DNA from 3 places in the Blautia sp. HCN-1074 genome. Region 1 is predicted to be linked to each of the others. Evidence: predicted binding sites of a transcription regulator. Region 1 holds the regulator's gene; each other region holds the start of a gene.
The links. Region 1 encodes Rex, which represses fermentation and respiration genes when NADH is low (regulators of the CRP and FNR family bind a similar motif). Its sites were predicted from a motif close to ATTGTTAANTANTTAACAAT; they were not measured.
Positions count from the first base shown of each region.

Region 2: gap (type I glyceraldehyde-3-phosphate dehydrogenase) is a predicted target of Rex. The motif match lies at 5,159-5,178, and genes of this name have one in related genera.
Region 3: WKT11_RS03540 (L-lactate dehydrogenase) is a predicted target of Rex. The motif match lies at 2,925-2,944, and genes of this name have one in related genera.

Region 1 covers NZ_JBBKBP010000009.1:63,598-70,704, reverse strand. The annotation lists gene alr (alanine racemase) at 1-1,149, opposite strand, end outside; gene WKT11_RS09760 (NAD(P)H-hydrate dehydratase) at 1,214-2,713, opposite strand; gene WKT11_RS09755 (redox-sensing transcriptional repressor Rex) at 2,924-3,571, opposite strand; gene abc-f (ribosomal protection-like ABC-F family protein) at 3,885-5,795, shown strand; gene WKT11_RS09745 (NADP-dependent isocitrate dehydrogenase) at 5,871-7,079, opposite strand.
Region 2 covers NZ_JBBKBP010000030.1:18,426-25,532, reverse strand. The annotation lists gene rlmD (23S rRNA (uracil(1939)-C(5))-methyltransferase RlmD) at 1-1,157, opposite strand, end outside; gene tpiA (triose-phosphate isomerase) at 1,933-2,682, opposite strand; gene WKT11_RS17760 (phosphoglycerate kinase) at 2,712-3,905, opposite strand; gene gap (type I glyceraldehyde-3-phosphate dehydrogenase) at 4,090-5,109, opposite strand; gene WKT11_RS17750 (histidinol-phosphatase HisJ family protein) at 5,521-6,339, shown strand; gene WKT11_RS17745 (alpha-amylase family glycosyl hydrolase) at 6,587-7,107, shown strand, end outside.
Region 3 covers NZ_JBBKBP010000002.1:294,632-301,738, reverse strand. The annotation lists gene WKT11_RS03555 (CoB--CoM heterodisulfide reductase iron-sulfur subunit A family protein) at 1-345, opposite strand, end outside; gene WKT11_RS03550 (4Fe-4S dicluster domain-containing protein) at 352-741, opposite strand; gene WKT11_RS03545 (CoB--CoM heterodisulfide reductase iron-sulfur subunit B family protein) at 738-1,532, opposite strand; gene WKT11_RS03540 (L-lactate dehydrogenase) at 1,923-2,873, opposite strand; gene WKT11_RS03535 (glucosaminidase domain-containing protein) at 3,157-3,912, opposite strand; gene WKT11_RS03530 (hypothetical protein) at 4,017-4,139, opposite strand; partial or broken gene WKT11_RS03525 (AAA family ATPase) at 4,141-4,302, opposite strand; gene WKT11_RS03520 (bifunctional 5,10-methylenetetrahydrofolate dehydrogenase/5,10-methenyltetrahydrofolate cyclohydrolase) at 4,494-5,348, opposite strand; gene WKT11_RS03515 (cyclodeaminase/cyclohydrolase family protein) at 5,432-6,061, opposite strand; gene WKT11_RS03510 (formate--tetrahydrofolate ligase) at 6,189-7,107, opposite strand, start outside.

The DNA.
Region 1 (7,107 bases):
TACTTCAGCTTCTTTGCCGTCTTTTATATAAACTCTTGGCACACGTGGGCTGATATCACAGGCAAATTCATAAGAAAACCTGCCGCAAAGATCTCCCATCTCCTCTATACTGATAAATTCATCCCCGTCTCTGCCAAGAAGAGTTACTTCATCACCCTTCTTTACATTGTCGATTTCTGTCACATCTGCCATAAACTGATCCATACAGACTCTTCCAAGGATCGGGGCTTTTTTTCCATGTATCAGAACCCATCCTTTATTAGAAAGCTGTCTTGGGTATCCATCTGCATAGCCTACCGGAATCGTAGCTACACGTCTCTTCTTATCTGCCACATAGGTGCCGCCATAGCTGATCGCAGCACCTGCCGGAACATCTTTTACATATGTAATATGACTTTTCAGTTCCATTACAGGTGCAAGCTTCACGATGTCTCTCTCCACCTCTGAAGAAGGATAAATTCCATAAATAGTAATTCCGGCGCGAACGATACTTAAATTTGCCTCCGGTACACGAATAATCCCGGCACTGTTAGAGCAGTGATGCAGCGGAATATCCACTCCGGCTTCCTCTACACGTTTCGAAAAATCCTGATATCGTTCAAGCTGAACCATCGCCGGGCTTCTGTCATACTCATCCGCTCTCGCAAAGTGAGTAAACATCCCCTCTATCTCAAGCTTCGGAAGCTCAGCGATCTTTTTGATTTCCTCCACACTCTCTGGTATATCCGCATAACCAATTCTGGTCATACCTGTATCCAGCGCAATATGAATATGTACCGTCTTATTCTGTAAAACAGCTTCATCAGAGAGTTTCTTCGCCTCATCATACTCGCATACAGCAGGACGAATGTCATACTGAACAAGTTCAGGAAAGTATTCATCAAATACAATTCCAAGAATCAGAATTGGTTTTGTAATACCGGCCTGACGCAGATGAACAGCCTCTTCTGCCGTTGCAGCCGCAAATCCCCAGATATAATCATGATTCTCTATCAGATGTGCGATTGGTACCGCACCATGGCCATAAGCATCCGCCTTAACCACTGCGATCATCTTCGTATCCTCTGCAATATTCTTTCTCATTTCCCTGAAATTCTGTTCTACGGCATCCAGAGAAATCACTGCTTTCACTCTGTTATTTTTCTCCATAATAATTCGTCCTCTGCCATAACTGCTCATAAACGATTCACACGTTGTTACGACCAGTTATTCTTTATTTTAATATTTCCGGCAAAAACCGGATAATGTCTCCTGCTGTCATACCCCGCTGACCTACTGTTTCAGCCGCCAGATCACCGGCAAGCCCATGAACATATACACCAAGGGCTGCCATCATCGCCATGGATGGCTTCCTTTCTGCTTTCAGATACATACAAAGCACACCTGCGATCACGCCGCTTAGTACATCACCACTGCCAGCTGTTGCCATTCCTGCGTTTCCGGAAATATTCAGATACCTCTCTTCTGACGCACCTGACACTACAGTACATGCATCTTTCAAAACACAGACTGCTTTTGTTTCCTTTGCATAGTCAAATGCTGTCTGAACCAGACAATCCTGAATATCACCAATACTTTTTCCACACAGGCGGCTCATCTCGCCAATATGCGGCGTGACGATCACATTCTCTCCGATAAACCTCTTCCAGTCCTCATGAAGTGCCAGAAGATTCAATCCATCTGCATCCAGAACAACTGATTTTCCACACATAGCAGCTCTTGACAGAAACCACTGAGCACGCTCTCTGCTCTGTGCACTTGCTCCCAGCCCCGGTCCGATCACCAGCACATCACACCATTCCAGCATTCTCTCATTTTTACTCTCATCAAAATCACAGGTGATCATTGCCTCCGGCAGAAGTGTCTGTAATGGAACACGATTTGCCTCCACGGTCTGGATCTTCACCATGCCCGCCGAACACTTTAGTGCAGCTGCGGCACTTAAATATGCTGCACCGCACATTCCTTCAGAACCTGCAACCAAAAGTACCTTACCGAAAGTCCCCTTATTCCCATAGGGAAGTCTGTCCGGAAGCATTTTCAAATCTTCTCTTTCCAGGTAATTCATTCGGATTTTCTTATCAGGCATTGAATAAATCCCAATATCCGCCACAATGATCTCCCCACCATACATACGCCCCGGATAGAAACACAGGCCTCTCTTTCGAAAAGCAAATGTAACCGTAAGATTGGCCCGGAAAGCGATTCCTTTCTCGAATCCTGTATCTGCATCAATCCCTGAAGGAATATCCACCGCAACTTTAAACGCAGATGCCTGATTTAATTCGCTGATAAGTTCTCCGTATTTTCCCTCTATCGGTCTGCTGAGTCCAACTCCAAAAATGGCATCTACTATAGTAGTATATTCATCCAGAATCAGGTTATGCACCCGTGGAGTATGATAATACTCTGCTGTGCGAAGCTGACTGGAAGTTTCTTTTGTCATTTTTTCTTCATTTCCAACAATATAATACCACGTTTTAAATCCGTGTAAATGGAGTAATCTGGCAATTGCCAGTCCGTCTCCTCCGTTATTCCCGGTTCCGCAGACCACCAGGATTTTCTCTTTATCCTTCGTATTCACCCGCTTTATGATTTCTGTAACAGTCTGTAATGCAGCACGCTCCATTAATACCAGCGAAGGAATTCCGGCTTTCTCAATCGTATTTGCATCCAGCGCCTTCATTTCTGCCGCAGTCACAACTCCTCTCATCTGTTCACCTCCCCGTATGTTCCCGTATTTCATCAAATATTTAATTTGTTCCACCACGTAATTTTATACAGAATAAATTTCTCAGCCATTCTGGCCAGACGGATATTTTAAATCCACTTTCATTTTATAGTTGTGAATAAGCCAAATCATCCTGCTAAATTCAGAAAAGCTGTGATCAGATGACCACAGCCTTGTGTTCCACATCATGTTCTACTCGCCTTCGTGCTCTTTCCTGTATTCACTCAGGTTATAGGACAGAGTCATAAGGCTCTCTGAAAGATGTACATTCTCAACCATTACATCCTCCGGAGCATCCAGATCAATGTGTGCAAAGTTCCAGATTGCCTTAATTCCATTATCAATTAAAATCTTCGCCATCTCTTTGGCTTTATTCTTCGGAAGAGTCAAAATAGCAATCTCTACCTCATTCTCCTTCAGAAAAAATGGAAGATCACTTAACATCTGTATCTCGATTCCGCGCACCGCAATTCCCTCAAGTACAGGATTTACATCAAAAATACCAACCAGTTTAAAACCACGTTTTTCGAAGTCCACATAATTGGCCAGCGCCTGTCCCAGATTACCGGCACCAAGAATAATCATCGGATGTACTGTATCCAGTCCAAGGATCTTGCCGATCTCTGTGTATAAATAACGTACATTATAGCCATAACCCTGCTGACCAAAACCGCCGAAATTATTTAAGTCCTGACGAATCTGGGAAGCTGTCACATGCATCTTTTTGCTGAGATCATTGGAAGATATACGCTCAACATTCTCCTCCATCAACTCACCGAGGTAGCGATAATAACGTGGCAGACGTTTAATCACCGCTTTTGAAATTTCCTTAGCTTCCACAAATTTTCCCTCCTTAACTTGTCTATGTCAATTATACCCAGATGTTATTTTATTGTCAAACTAATTCTGTACTTTTTCACCAAATAATTCTGCATTTTTTATCAATTTACCTCAGAAACTATCTTATAAAACGGTATTTTCTATTTTTTATCTATAACTTTCTATCATTTCCGGCAGTCTGGAACAAATTGGGATTGCACTACTAAGCAACGAATATCTTTGTAGAAATAGATAAATTCATTTAAAATACTTTCAAAAACAACTTTTTTCGATTATAATAGTACGCGGACAAATTATAAATGGAGGAATTCTTATGATTTTATCATGTCAGAATATCTGTAAATCTTTTGGCGAAAAAGTCATCCTTCAAGACGCCAGTTTCCATATAGAAGACCGTGAAAAAGCAGCTCTGATTGGCAATAATGGTGCCGGTAAAACTACCCTGCTGCGTATCATCATGCACGAGCTCTCACCTGATTCGGGAAACGTAGTCCTTGCCAAAGATAAAAATATCGGATATCTCGCCCAGTACCAGGATATCCATGGACACCACACGATTTATGAGGAGCTGATTTCTACCAAGCAGCACATCATTGATATGGAGAATCGCCTGCGTTCTCTGGAACAGGAGATGAAAACAACCACAGGTGATGCTCTGGACAGTCTGATGAATACTTATACGAGACTGAGCCACCAGTTTGAATTGGAAAACGGATACGCATACAAAAGCGAGATCATGGGCGTATTAAAAGGTCTTGGCTTTACCGAAGATGATTTCGAACGCCAGATTGAAACTCTCTCCGGAGGTCAGAAAACACGTGTTGCTCTCGGTAAACTGCTTCTCTCCAGCCCGGATATCCTTCTGCTGGATGAGCCTACCAACCACCTTGATATGGAGAGTATTTCCTGGCTGGAAACTTATCTGCTCAACTATCCGGGAGCTGTATTTATTGTATCCCATGACCGTTATTTTCTTGACAAGGTAGTCACTAAGGTAGTAGAAATTGAAGCCGGCACTATGCGTATGTACAGTGGAAATTACTCCGCCTATGCACTCAAAAAAGCACAGCTTCGTGACGCGCAGTATAAAGCTTATCTTAACCAGCAGCGTGATATCAAACATCAGGAGGCTGTTATTGCCAAACTGAAATCCTTTAACCGTGAGAAGTCAATTAAGCGCGCGGAGAGCCGTGAAAAAATGCTGGATAAGATTCAGCGTATCGATAAGCCACAGGAAATCCAGAACCAGATGCGAATCTCACTGGAACCAAGATTTATCAGCGGAAACGACGTTCTCACTGTAGAGAACCTTTCCAAATCTTTCCCGGGGCAGACACTTTTCAGCGATATCTCTTTTGAGATCAAGCGTGGAGAACGTGTAGCTCTGATTGGTAATAACGGAACCGGTAAGACTACCATGTTAAAGATCATCAATGGACTGATTGATGCAGACGGCGGCAGATTCAGTCTTGGTTCTAAAGTTCAGATTGGCTATTACGATCAGGAACATCACGTACTGCATATGGAGAAAACTATCTTTGAAGAAATTTCTGATGCTTATCCTACTCTTACAGAAACAGAGATTCGAAATATGCTCGCTGCTTTCCTGTTCACAGGAGACGATGTATTTAAGCTCATCTCTGCCCTCTCCGGTGGAGAAAGAGGCCGTGTATCTCTCGCCAAGCTGATGCTTTCAGAGGCAAACTTTCTGATTCTCGATGAGCCTACCAACCATCTTGATATCGCATCCAAGGAAATCCTGGAAGAGGCATTAAACAGCTATACCGGAACCGTGTTCTATGTCTCCCACGATCGATATTTCATCAATCAGACAGCTACCAGAATTCTGGATCTGACTAACCAGGCAGTCGTAAATTATATCGGAGACTATGATTATTATCTGGAAAAGAAAGAAGAACTGACTGAAAAATATGCACCCGCTGCCGCCCAGGCAATCGCAGAAGCCAAACAGGCATCTGACAATAAACTCTCCTGGCAACAACAGAAAGAAGAACAGGCACGCCAAAGAAAACGCGAAAATGAATTGAAAAAAGTTGAAGCCCGTATTGAAGAACTTGAAACAAGAGACAAAGAAATCGACGAAACCATGGTTCTCCCGGATATCTGCACCAACGTAGCAGAATGTGCAAAACTCAGCAAAGAGAAGTCCGCAATTACCGAAGAACTTGAGGGATTATATGAAAAATGGGAAGAACTTGCATAATGCAGGTTCCTCCCATTTTTATTATATATCTTATAAAATACGATCTATCAGTTTTGAGACATAATCATTTACAAATTATAAAATCTCATCCAGCTTTTCTCTGATTGCAAGAATAAATTCCTTACTATTCAGCGCGGTTACATTCTCAAGAGAAGTAATCAATGCAAGGTCTTTTGTCATCTTACCGCTCTCGATCGTCTCCAGAGTAGCTTTCTCAAGCTTGTCTGCGAATTCCATCAGATCTTTATTGCCATCTAATTCGCCTCTTTTTCTCAGTGCACCAGTCCATGCAAAAATTGTTGCCACAGAGTTTGTGGAGGTCTCTTCGCCCTTCAGATGACGATAATAGTGTCTCTGTACAGTTCCGTGAGCAGCCTCATATTCATAATAACCCTGAGGGGATACCAGAACGGATGTCATCATAGCCAGAGAACCAAACGCAGAAGAAACCATATCACTCATAACATCACCATCATAGTTCTTGCACGCCCAGATAAATCCACCTTCCGCTTTCATAACGCGGGCTACAATATCATCGATCAGACTGTAGAAGTATTCAATGCCTGCTGCCTCGAATTTATCCTTGAATTCATTCTCATAGATCGTTGCAAAAATTTCTTTGAAACGTCCGTCATAAATCTTGGAAATCGTATCCTTGCCGCCAAGCCACAGATTCTGTTTCGTATCAAGCGCATAATTAAAGCAACATCTTGCAAAACTTGTGATAGAATTATCCAGATTGTGCATACCCTGAAGAACCCCCGGGCCTTCATAGTGATGAATCAATTCTTTTCTCTGTTGTCCGTCAGCACCTTCAAATACCAGATAAGCATCTCCTGGTCCATCAATGTACATCTCTGTATTCTTATACACATCACCGTATGCATGACGTGCGATCGTGATCGGTTTCTTCCAGTTCTTAACACATGGCTCGATACCCTTTACAACAATCGGAGCACGAAATACGGTTCCATCAAGAATCGCACGAATCGTTCCATTCGGGCTTTTGTACATTTTCTTTAAGGTGTACTCTTCCATTCTCGCCTTATTCGGAGTAATCGTTGCACATTTAACTGCAACGCCGTACTTCTTGGTAGCTTCTGCTGCGTCAACAGTTACCTGGTCATCAGTTTCATTTCTGTATTCCAGGCCAAGATCATAATACTCAGTATTCAAATCAATATATGGGAGAATAAGTTCATCTTTAATAATCTTCCAGAGAATTCTGGTCATCTCATCTCCATCCATTTCCACAAGTGGTGTCTGCATCTGAATTTTTTTCATGTTAGTCCTCCTCTTTGGCTTTGATAAT
Region 2 (7,107 bases), on a different contig from region 1:
TTTGTGAATTTCTTTGTCAAAAGACAAACATTTTCGCAGTGATCTGTAAAACTGAACATATCTACAGGCTGTATTTTTCTTACTTCATAACCATATTTTGTAAGATACTCCAAATCTCTGGCAAGTGTTTCCGGACCACAGGATATATAGACGATTCTGGACGGTCCAAGTTTAATTACGGAAGACATGAACTTCTTATCACTTCCCGTACGTGGCGGATCCATAAATACAACGTCTGCACACTCTCCATTCTCTGCCATTTTTTCCATAAATTCCCCTGCATCACCCTGGTAAAAATGCGCATTGGTAATCTTATTTTCTCTGGCATTGATTCTGGCATCATGGACTGCATCCGAATTTAATTCTACTCCAATAACATTTTTCGCTCTTTTCGCCGCTACCAATCCGATCGTACCAATTCCACAATATGCATCGATTACGGTTTCCTTTCGTCCCAGACCCGCATATTCGATTGCTGTCTTGTACAGAATTTCTGTCTGCACAGGATTCACCTGATAAAAGGACTGCGGAGAGATGCGGAAAGAACATCCACAGAGTATATCCCTGATAAAACCTTTTCCATAAATGACTATGTCACGTTCACCCAGTACCATACTGGTTTTCTTGTCATTAACGTTCAATACCACTGTAGTAATCTGCGGATATTTTTTCCGCAGGGCTTTTACAAAATTATTTTTCGAAGGGAAAACCGGAGATCCTACAACGAGAACTACCATAATTTCATTTGTTGCAAATCCTCTTCTTACCAGGACATGGCGTAAAAGTCCATATCCCGTATCCTCATCATAAGTTTTTATTTTAAAAGATTTCAGCATATCACGGATTGTGCGAATAATCTCCTGACTAATCTTATCTTCGATCATGCAGTCTTCCACTGGGACTACTTTATGCGTTTTCGCCTCATATGTTCCGCAGATGATATTTCCTTTTCTATCTCTGTCAAATACTGCATGAACTTTATTTCTATAATAAAAAGGATCCTCCATGCCGATAATTGGTTTTACATTTCCAAATTTCTTCAGGAGTTTGCTCATTTTCTTCTGTTTCGCTACAAGCTGTTCTTTATAGGGAACCCCCTGATACTGACAACTTCCACATTTTTTTGATACACTACATTTTTTTATTTTTTCTTCCATGAAACTCTGACCTGCTTTCTATTTTCACTTATTGTTTACTGTCTGTTTTCTACATATTTTTACATTATAACAGTGAAAACAGGTTCATGCAATCAGATAGCTTCAATTATTTGCTTTCCAGCTGTTCACCGATGATTTTCACCTTAACACCCAGTATTCCCATACACCCTCCCTAAGATATATAAATCTACAGCAATTCCATTATCGCAAACAGTTTAGAATGTTTTTTCAAAACATTTTTAGTATAAACTAAATTATTACTATAATATCATATTTATAGTTCTTATACTATCAGTTTTTTGTAAAATAACAGTTAAATATATAGGCATAACCGGCTATACTGACTTTATTCATTCAACAGAATGTCGAATAATAGAAGTTATTGTCGAAATGTTTTAACAGATTCCTGTTGAATTCTGTAGACGAATGTAGAAAAATATGCTATACTTCGTATGTACAAAAGAAACAGATTTGGAAAGCACCGACGGATCGGTAGTAGAAATACAAAAGATAAATATTTAAAATTCAGATTAAAGAGATACAAAAGATTTATTCTCCAAAATACAAAAGATATTTTTCCAAAGTACAAAAGATGTTTTCACACCAGATAAAAAATAATACACTATAAGATGAAAAGAGTAGTTTCACAAAAACTACTCTTTATTTTTGTTTAAATAATAGATAAAAACAGACACCCTGACAACTGAAGCGGACAGGGTGTCTTCTGTTTGGACACAAAGATTATCTATTTATAATCAGTTTTAAATTTTTATTCTTATTTGTAGTTTACGATCTTACCGAAATCAGCTTTCAGGGAAGCTCCACCAACAAGGCCGCCATCGATATCATTCTGAACGAATAAGTCAGGAGCTGTTGCAGGATTTACAGATCCGCCGTACTGAATACGGATTGCTTCTGCTGTTGCTTCATCATAGATTTCAGCGATGCATGCACGGATACCAGCGCATACTTCCTGAGCCTGCTCAGTAGTAGCTGTTTTACCTGTTCCAATAGCCCAGATTGGCTCATAAGCGATAACTGCTGTCTTAGCCTGATCTGCTGTAACGCCCTGGAAACCAACTTTAACCTGCTGACGGATGAAATCCATTGTCACGCCCTGCTCTCTCTGAGTAAGAGTTTCGCCACAGCACATGATTGGTGTGATTCCATGTTCGAAAGCTTTAAGGATTTTCTTGTTAACGTCTTCGTTTGTTTCTCCGAAGTATTCTCTTCTTTCGGAATGTCCGAGAACAACATATTTAACACCAGCGTCTACGAGCATTGCAGGGGAAATCTCTCCTGTGTATGCACCTTTTTCTTCAAAGTACATATTCTCAGCACCAACCTGGATGTTTGTTCCTTTAGCAGCCTCTACAACCGGGACAATGTCGATTGCAGGTACGCAGAATACTACATCTACTTCGTCATTTACTACTAATGGTTTTAATGTTTCTACTAATTTAACGGCTTCGCTTGGTGTCATGTTCATTTTCCAGTTACCAGCGATAATTTTCTTTCTTGCCATGATTCTGTATCTCCTTCTTATAGAATTACTTATTTATCGTTTGCTGCTGCAACACCCGGGAGTTCTTTTCCTTCCAGGAATTCAAGAGATGCACCGCCACCTGTGGAGATGTGTGTCATCTTATCGCCATAGCCAAGGATGTTAACAGCTGCTGCAGAATCACCACCACCGATGATAGTTGTAGCATCTGTATCAGCAAGTGCTTTGGCAACAGCTTCTGTACCATGAGCAAAGTTAGGCATTTCGAAGCAGCCCATCGGTCCGTTCCATACAACTGTCTTAGCATCTTTTACAGCCTCAGCAAAAAGCTTCTCTGTTTCCGGTCCGATATCCATTCCTTCCCATCCGTCCGGGATCTCTCCACGTTTTACAACCTGAATATTGCAGTCATTGGAGAAGCTGTCACCGATTCTGTTATCTACAGGAAGAAGAAGTTTTACGCCTTTTTCTTCAGCTTTCTTCATCATGTCTAATGCATACTGAAGATAATCATCCTCACAGAGAGACACACCGATATGTCCTCCCATAGCTTTGGAGAATGTATAGGACATACCACCACCGATGATAAGAGTATCTACTTTATCAAGAAGGTTATTGATTACAGAGATCTTGCTGGAAACCTTAGCTCCGCCAAGGATAGCAACGAATGGTCTCTCAGGATTGTTTACGGCGTTTCCAAGGAAATCGATTTCTTTCTGCATTAAGTAACCAACAACTGCTGTATCAACATATTTAGTTACACCAACGTTAGAGCAGTGTGCTCTGTGTGCTGTACCAAATGCATCATTTACAAATACATCACAAAGGGAAGCGAGTTCTTTGCTGAATTCGTCTCCGTTCTTTGTTTCTTCTGCACGGTAACGTGTATTCTCAAGTAAGATAACGTCTCCGTCTTTCATCTCAGCTACTGCTGCTTTTGCGTTTGGTCCTACTACTTCCGGGTCTGCTGCAAATTTAACTTCCTGTCCTAATAATTCGGAAAGACGTTTAGCAACCGGTGCAAGAGATAATTCTGGTTTCGGTTCTCCCTTCGGTTTTCCAAGGTGAGAGCAAAGAATGATCTTTCCACCGTCAGCGATCAGTTTCTTGATTGTAGGAAGAGCTGCAACCAGACGGTTCTCATCTGTAATCTTACCATCCTGAAGCGGAACATTGAAGTCACATCTTACAAGAACTTTTTTACCTTTTACGTTGATATCATCAACAGATTTTTTATTCAGCATTTGTGGTGCCTCCTTAATAATATTCTTTATGTGTTACTGCATTGTCCACAGTAACATAGATTCCTCGAGCGTCCTGTAAAATCTGCTATGGCAGTTTTTCGGATGCTCAGACAACGCGAAAAGGATCCGGTCCAAATCAGACCGGACCCTTCCTTGGAGTCTATTCTTCTACACTTACTGAAAATTAAGCGTTCAGCAGTTTACCAAAATGTTTGATTGTACGAACCATCTGGCTTGTGTAGGAGTTCTCGTTGTCATACCAGGAAACTACCTGTACTTCTGTTGTGCCATTCTCAAGTGGAAGAACCATTGTCTGAGTAGCATCGAACAGAGAACCAAATCTCATACCAACGATATCGCTGGATACGATTTCATCTTCATTGTATCCGAAGGATTCGTTAGAAGCTGCTTTCATAGCTGCGTTGATCTGTTCTTTTGTTACGTTACCTTCAACAACTGCTGTTAAGATTGTTGTAGAACCTGTTGGGGTAGGAACACGCTGAGCAGATCCGATTAATTTGCCGTTCAGTTCTGGGATAACAAGACCGATAGCTTTAGCAGCACCTGTGCTGTTAGGAACGATGTTAACTGCAGCTGCACGAGATCTTCTTAAGTCACCTTTTCTCTGTGGTCCATCAAGTGTCATCTGATCGCCTGTGTAAGCGTGGATTGTGCACATGATACCAGATTTGATTGCAGCAAGGTCATTTAATGCTTTAGCCATTGGAGCTAAGCAGTTTGTTGTACAAGAAGCTGCAGAAATGATGTGGTCTTCTTTTGTAAGAGTTTCATGGTTTACATTGTAAACGATTGTCTTAAGGTCGTTTCCAGCCGGAGCGGAAATGATAACGTGTTTAGCACCTGCATCGATATGAGCCTGAGCTTTGTCTTTGGATGTGTAGAATCCTGTACACTCAAGAACTACGTCTACGCCGATTTCTCCCCATGGAAGTTCAGCAGCGTTAGCTTTTGCATAAATTTTGATTTCTTTTCCGTCAACTGTGATGGAATCTTCTCCTGCTGTTACTGTGTCTGCAAGAGCATATTTTCCCTGTGTTGAGTCATATTTTAATAAGTGAGCAAGCATTTTAGGAGATGTTAAATCGTTGATTGCTACGATTTCAAATCCTTCTGCTCCAAACATCTGACGGAATGCAAGACGTCCGATACGTCCAAAACCATTGATTGCAACTTTTACTGCCATGATAAAATTCCTCCTATGAATTAAGTGGTTAATTATGGTAATCCTTTTGTTTGTTAAAGAATCATCAACCTGTATTGTATTGTACATAATTCTAAACAAAAATTCAAGACCATTTTCCAAAAAAACAAATAAAAATTAAGTAAAAAATGTAAATTCTATGCTATACTTGGTATGTGGTATGCTTTAAACATTACTGTCAGAAGCAAATTGATACTGTTTTGCATTATTTTTTCATTATTCTCAATATATAAATGTCCAATTTTCAGGATTCTGGTACTTTCATGTCAAAGTACTTTGAGGAATAATAATGTGTGGACAGTAACTCGATAAAGGCTTTGGATGTTTACCACATATATACAGCACGATCATCACCACATTATATTATTTATAATAGAAGAAAGGACTGAACTTATGGACAGACAGATATTATGGGATTGCCATATGCATTCTTCTTTTTCCGCTGATTCTGATACTCCTATGGAGTCTATGATACAGCGTGCTATCGAACTCGGTATTCAGGGGATTACTTTTACGGAGCATCTTGACCCTGATTATCCGGCTACTCCTGATGGTCTGGATTTTTCTCTGGATATTTCATCTTATCAAAAAAAGCTTATAGAAATGCAGTCTTTATATAAGGATAAAATTCATCTGCGTTTTGGAATCGAATTGGGGTTGCAGATGCACCTGGGAGATTATTTTAACTCACTTCTCTCTCAGACACCTTTTGATTTTGTCATAGGATCTTCTCATCTTGTTCATGGATACGATCCTTATTATCCTGATTTTTTTGAGGGACGCAAGGAATTTCTGTGTTACATGGAGTATTTTGAATCTATTCTTGAAAATATTTCTGTATATGATGATTTCGATGTTTATGGTCATATTGATTATGTTGTCCGTTACGGTCCTAATAAAAACCGCCAGTATTCTTATGGCCGCTATAAGGATATCCTGGATGAGATTCTTAAGAAACTCATTTCAATGGGAAAGGGAATTGAGCTTAACACAGGTGGATATCATTATGGACTTGGCGAGCCAAACCCTTGTGTTGCGGTAATAAAACGTTACAAAGAACTCGGTGGAGAAATCATTACGGTTGGCGCAGATGCCCATACACCGGATAAAGTAGCATATGCCTTTGATAAGGCCGCTAATGTACTTGAAACTTGTGGTTTCAAACATTATACCGTATTTAAAGACCGTAAACCGAAATTTATTTCTTTATAAAGTATTTGAATACTTGCCTATATGGCAGTCTATGTAATATAATATCTCATGATATCAGGGTTAATAATTCAAAAAGTCATATGTACATGCATGATAATACTTTTAACCCTAGTACAGCGAATATTAAGTAACTGCTTTCCGTAAATCAACCGATTGGTACACCAGAGCATTTCACATGATTTCAGAGGCGCAGTTTTAAGGCTGCGGCTTTCTGTATATATTTTTTCATAAACCAGGGAGGAATATTATGGCTAAAAAAAGACTCCAGAAGAAGCATTCTTCAGCAACAGTCAGAAAACAGGAAACTGAAACATTAAAGGTAACTACCTCTAAAACAGAACCTGTTAAAGTAGAAACTTCTAAAGTTGAACCAATCAAAGTGGAAACTTCTAAAGTAGAGCTTGTCAAAGTGGAAACTTCCAAGGTAGAGCCTGTTAAGGTGGAAACTTCTAAGACAGAACCAACCAAAGTGGAAACTTCCAAAACTGAGCCAATCAAAGTGGAAACTTCTAAAACTGAACCGATTAAAGTAGAAACTTCCAAAACTGAACCAGCTAAGCTGGAAATGCCTGCTGATCTCGCTGTATATAATGAGCGTTTCCAGAAGCATTACGATGAATTAAAATGGTTATACTGTGAATTATATCAGGATCGCGATGATGTCATGACATATCTCAATGACCTCACATCTAATATGAAGACCTTTTATAATGGAAGAAATGCAGCATTAAGAGCATCTGACAGCAAACGTGAAGCAGATCCTAATTG
Region 3 (7,107 bases), on a different contig from region 1:
TGCTTTCTTTGTAGCTTCTTCCATATCCTTATGAATCCAGGAACAATGCTCACGAATGTTTGCAATCTCCACCATGTATGGATTCAGGCCGGCTCTCTCTGCAGCCTTTCTGAATGTTGCTTCATGCATACGTGGAGAACATGAACAGACAACCACACCTGTCAGGTTCTTTTCTTTGATAGCTTCCTGAATCTTAGCCTGACCTGCTTCTGAGCACATGTACTGGTAATCTTCTGCATGAACGACACCCGGCTCTTTGGCAGCTAATTCAACTACTTTTTTTACATCTACCGTAGCGGCGATATTACTTCCGCAATGACAGACAAATACACCAATTCTCTGCACGCTGGCTTACCTCCTGTATCTTCTGAATGCACTTACCAGAAGCTGCTGTGGCACTTCCGGATCAAGAAGCTGTGGAATCTCATCTGCTGTCAGGTAATCTCCGCCTTTCTGGCGGACAACCAGCTGTCTTGCAGCGTCAATGATCTTTCCAGGTTTTACATCTCTTGGACAACGCTCTACGCAGGCAAAGCAGGAAAGGCATTTCCAGAGTGATTTTGAATTGGCAAGTGCTTCGATATCTTCGTTTACAACATAGGATACAAACTGATGTGGCTTGATATCCATTTCATTGAAGGAAGGACAGGTAGCAGAACATTTTCCACATTTCATACATTTCAGCGGATTGGTTCCTGAGATTTCTTTGATCTTCTCTGCTGCTGAATGATTGTCTCTCATTTTGCCACCTCCTCTTTTACTCCGAGGGCTTCTGCAAGCAGCTCTGTGAAATAATATACAGGCAGGTCGCTGGAAGCATTTTTATTTAAATTATATTTACACAATGGACAGGCTGTGATCAGCATATCAGCTCCAAAGCCTTTCGCACTGTCTTCGATTTTCTGACACATGTTCTGGGACATTTCTTTTTCCTTAAGAGAAATGTAACCGCCGCAACATTCATTTCTGTATGGATAGATGACCGGTTCTGCGCCAAGTGCACGGATGAAGTCTTCCATAATTGTCGGATTCTCAGGATCATCAAATGCCATGATCTTGCCCGGGCGTAATAAGAGACATCCGTAATAAGCTCCGATTTTCTTTCCTGTAAGCGGATTTACCACTTTCTCTTTCAGCTTGTCAAAGCCAACCTTATCGCGAAGTACTTCCAGATAATGGAGTACAATGGTCTCCCCTTCGTAAGGCTCTTCAAGCTGCATATAATTGTTTGCTCTGGTGCGGATATCTTCCACATTTTTCATATCATCATTGACACGTTTGATCACGTGATGACAGGCAGAACAGATTGTCACCAGATCCTGGCCTTTTTCTTTGGCCTGATTAAGAGCACGTACGGAAGAAAGTTTTGTGGCAATTTCATCTGTTCCCAGAGGATATACACCTCCGCAGCACTGCCAGTCTTCAATCTCTTCCAGTTCAAACCCAAGTGCTCTGGCGCTGGCTCTGGCATATTCGTCCAGATCTTTCGCCTTGTTTCTCAGGGTACAACCCGGATAATAACTGTACTTCATACTTAACATTATCCTTTCTTAGTTGTTCAGGTAAATAGTAAATACTGTCTTATTACTTATCTGATTAAGTTATATAACTCATATAAAAATCAAGATAAGCTTTGTCTTTTTTTTAACAATAAATAGACAAAAATATAAACCAAGACTAATACGATTACTTTTTATATCTTTTTTGAGACATAGAAAAATAAAAGAGTTCGCACACCCTTCCTCCGCATTAAAGGAGTGTATCAGCTCGATTTTCGACATATATCATATCATATTGATAACATTTTAACAAGTAGTTTTTGATAATTTTTTTAAATAAAATAATTTTGCTCTGATTTTTCATTTCGGATACCAGAGTCAAAAAGCATCACGTTCTCATGACTCTGGTATCTTATTTTATAGTTAATCAAGATTAATCTGAGCAATAATTTCTTTCAGTGCATCTGCACTCTTTTTCAGCTGTTCGATTTCAGTTTTTGTCATTCTCATTGGAACTTTGCCCTGTACACCGTTTGGTCCTACTAAGGTTAAGGTACTTAAACATACATCTTCGATGCCATACTCTCCGTGCATCATAGTAGATACTGTGGAAATGGATTCTGAGGAAGCTACCAGAAGGCTGCAAAGTTTGCATACAGAAGAAGATACCGCATAGAAAGTTGCACCTTTCTTGGAGATGATCTCGCCGCCTGATTTCTGTACATACTGAAGCATTGCTTCTTTGTCGATCGGCTCGATATCTTTTCCGAGTTTCTTCTCCAGATCATAGTATTCATCTACACTTACGCCGGAAATATAGGCTCCTGACCACGGAATAAAGGATGTATCGCCATGCTCGCCAAATACATAAGCATGAATGTTGCTCTGTGCAATCTGGAAATGCTCAGATAATCCGCAGCGCAGACGTGCCGAGTCAAGAATTGTACCAGAACCAAGGATCTGATTCTCCGGAAGTCCGGAAATCTTAGTAAATACATAAGTCATGATATCAACCGGATTACTTACGATCAGATAAAGAGCGTTTGGCGCTGCTTTTACGATCTCCGGTGTAATAGACTTGAGAATATTTACATTTGTCTGTGTAAGTTCAAGTCTTGTCTGACCTGGTTTACGGGCAATACCGGAAGTAATGATAACAATATCAGAGTCTTTGGCATCTTCATATTCACCGGCAATGATGGAAATAGGATCTCTGAAACAGGTTCCCTGAATGATATCGAGAACTTCGCCTTCTGCTTTCTGTTTGTTGATATCGATCAGAACGATCTCAGATGCGATATCCTGGCTTGATAAAGTGTACGCGATAGTAGAACCGACACTGCCTGCTCCAATGATAGTAATTTTACTGCTCATAATCTTAATACTCCTTTTCTCCTAACAAAATTGACTACTAAATGATAACATATTGTCAACTATTTAACAAGTGGATTTTTATTATTTTGTATAAAAATCTGCACAATTTTGTGAGATGGAATATTTTTAATCTTCAAAAAAATTTTTAGTAGAGCTGAAAGTTTGATATTTTTTTAACGTAAATTTATCCATATCAAGTATATCTTTTACTTTTTTATACTTTGATCAAAATAAAAAAGCCTGAATCTATAGTAATCTCCTATAAATTCAAAGGCTTTTTTCGTCAGCTTTTTAAGTCTGCCAATATTTTCCGTAATTTACTTCCATAATCCTTCCCCGCTGCCCAGCCGCCACCGTAAGGATTCTCCTGAATTCCGAGCCACTCTACATAGGGAGCAGTCTCTCTTGTCACATAATCAAAGCGTTCATCTACGCATTCCTGATTCAGGTCATCTGTAGAGGCGTATGCTTTTAAGTGCTGAACCTGGGCGCGGATTCCGGTTCTTACATCAGGGAAAGCAATTCCTTTTACTCCATTCCCGGTCGTTCCAAGACCTGCAAAGTTAAACTGAGTGATATCGGCATCCCCGCCGTAAGTCAGCCATCCGGTTTCGAGCATTGACTGTGCAAAGACAACCTCGCCGCGCACGTTTTCCGCATTCGCTTCTTCAATTATGATATCACAAAAAGTCTCAATGTCAGGTGCACCGCCTTCACTTAATTCTTCAGACGGATAAGTACAACCCTGGCTGTTATATAAGGAACACATTTCATCGGCTGATACAGTTGTACCGCCCATGATTGTATAATATCCGTAAGTATTATCGGTTGGATCTTCACCGGAAATTGCCTCCAGCCCTTCCAGACTTTTGGGCTTGGAAAGCTGTCCCTCCTGAGAATGGTCTACTTCATTCCCGGACTCCAGACTATTTTCCTGCACAGCGGCCTCCTCACTGGCGCTTATATTGAAAGGCATCCCCATCAGAAGAATTCCCATCACGCCTGTTACAAGGCAACATTTTTCTAATTTTCTTAACATAATTATCCTCTATATATTTATAATCACAACTCATTTCTCATGGGCCCTGATTGTTCTGTTGATAACTGATTTGATTTTTTGAGTTACAATTAATAGATCTTTGTTTACATCTTTTCCATTATCACCTTGCAGCGTTTCCTGCAAAATGCAATGCCATAAGCCAGAATCTCATTTCTGCCATCATTTCGCAGAAATTCTTCATATCTTCGGTCTTTAATCTGCTCCATAGCTTTTTGGCAGGCTTTTTCCAAATCTTCTCGGCCAAGTAAAAAGGCTTACCTTTCCCCACCCATTAAGTAACTGCTCAATCAGCTTTGTCTTATCGATATAATAAAAACCCAACTGACGGATCTCCGCAAAATCTTCAATTCCCACTGGCAGTTTAAGCATTTTAGAATCACTTCCTTTCCTCTCAGAACTTTAATGCTATTTGCCATTATCATAACACATGGTTACTTTTCCCACAAGTCACTGTCATACAAAAAAGAACCCACCACACGAAATCTAAAAATCTCTGTGATGAGTTCCTCTTCCCTTTTATGATTTAATCATCTGTACTTTCAAAATGATATATAAATCAATTAGTCATTAACTTTACGCATTGCAGCTTCTACTACATGTCCAACCAGTACGGAAGTTGTAACGCTTCCAACACCGCCCGGTACAGGTGTAATAGCATCTACGATCGGCTCTACTGCAGCGTAGTCAACGTCTCCGCAAAGTTTGCCTTCTGCGTTTACATTAATACCTACGTCGATTACTGTCTGTCCTTCTTTTACATACTCAGCTCCGACAACACCGGCGCGGCCTGCGGCCACGATGATGATATCTGCCTCACGTGCTACAGACGGCATATCTACAGTTCTTGTGTGGCAGATTGTAACAGTTGCGTTCTTCTTAACAAGCATCATTGCTGCCGGTTTACCAACAACAAGGCTTCTTCCGATTACTACTGCTTTCTTGCCTGTGCAGTCGATTCCATAGTGATCAAGGATTTCCATACATGCCTGTGGTGTACATGGCGGGAAACCGATCTGTTTGCCGGTGAATACACCTGACATGGAAAGGTCTGTCATACAATCAACGTCTTTTTCAGGAGCAAGTGCGTTCTCGATTACTGCCTGATCCAGATGTTTTGGAAGTGGACGGAATAATAATACGCCGTGAATCTTGTCATCTTTGTTTACTTTATCGATTGTTGCAAGAAGTTCTTCCTGGGAAACATCTTCCGGAAGTAAGATCTTCTCACATGCAACGCCTAAAGTTTCGCAGCGTTTTGTAGCGCCTCTTTCATAAGAGATATCGCTTGGGTTCTCGCCTACACGGATGATACAGAGAGTAGGATTTACTCCTTTTCCCTGAAGCTCTGCTACGTTAGCTTTGATTTTCTCATTTAATGCTGCTGTTACTTCTTTACCTAATAACTGCTTAGCCATTGATTGTTTCCTCCCAAATTGCACTCATATTGTCTTTATATTATGATGTCAGGGTCAAAAGATCCTTTGCCCCTGATATCATATTATTTCAATCTGCCAAGTACGCTGTTGAATGTATCATCTGCGATCTTTGTATATTTCTCAAGCATCGCATCTGCTTTTTTGTTTAATTCTTCTGCGTATTCTCTGTCAGCCATGGATTTTGTATTGATGTATACGTTCAGGCTTGCACCCTGTAATGCTGCTTTACAGAAAGCTGCGCCGACACCGGCATCGCTGATTGCAAGTTTGGATCCTTTTGCGCCGAACTCTACGATCAGTTCGATTGCTTCACAGCATTTCTCCATGATTTCCATAGGAACGGAGCATGCATCTTTTAATACGATTTCCATAACTCTTGCTTTTTCAGCTTTTTCTTCTTCTGTTTCTTTCGGCATTCCGTATGCTTTGGATAATGGCTCGAATACTTCTGCATCACGTTCAATCAGACGAAGGAAGTCTTTCTGTAACTGATCGCATTTTGCTTTTAATTCATACATTTCATCTTCTACATCAGCATATTTCTTCTTGCCCACTGTAAGACTTCCTACCATGTTTCCAAGAGCAGTTCCTACTGCACCAACTAATGCAGATGCACCGCCGCCGCCCGGAACCGGAGCTTTGGAAGCTAAAACTTCAACGAATTCTGTACATGTACTTGTTGAAAATCCCATCTTTTTCTCTCCTGCTTTCTTTTATTTATTAAGCAGATATCAGATCTGCGTGTTTCAGAGAGTGCTCTCAAAGTATATCTATACATATAGGAACACTCTCCTTTTGTATTTGATAAAATTCAGTAAATTAGAACAGACCTGTAATCTTCCCTGTTTCGTCTACGTCGATTCTCTCAGCAGCCGGAACTTTCGGCAGACCTGGCATTGTCATGATCTCGCCTGTAAGGGCTACGATAAATCCAGCACCGGCGGAGATCTTTAAGTTACGTACAGTAACTTCGAAGTCTGTCGGAGCACCCAGTTTAGTCTGGTCATCTGTTAAGCTGTACTGAGTCTTAGCTACGCAGATCGGGCAGTTGCCGAAGCCAAGAGCCTCTAACTGTTTTGCCTGTTTCTGAGCGTTTGCTGTCAGGACAACTCTCTTGCCGCCGTAAACTTTCTGAACGATCTGGTTAAGTTTGTCTTCGATAGAACCTTCCAGTTCATATGCATAGGAGAAATCGTTTGGTTCTTCTACAAGACGGATAACTTCTTCTGCAAGTTTGATTCCGCCTTCGCCGCCTTTTGCCCATACTTCAGAAAGAGCAACGTTAACACCCAGTTCTTTACATTTAGCTTCTACAAAGTCAAGCTCTGCTTTTGTATCTGTAGGGAATGCGTTGATAGCAACAACACATGGAAGTTTGTATACGTTTTTGATGTTGGAAACGTGTTTTAACAGGTTCGGGATACCTTTTTCAAGAGCTTCCAGGTTTTCATTGTTGAGGTCAGCTTTTGCAACACCGCCGTTGTATTTCAGGGCACGTACAGTAGCTACGATTACAACTGCGCTTGGTTTTAAGCCTGCCATACGACATTTGATATCGAGGAATTTCTCAGCACCAAGGTCAGCTCCGAAACCAGCTTCTGTGATTGCATAATCAGCAAGTTTCATAGCCATCTTTGTAGCTGTTACGGAGTTACATCCGTGAGCGATGTTAGCGAATGGTCCGCCATGTACGATTGCAGGAACGTGTTCCAGAGTCTGTACAAGGTTTGGTTTCAGG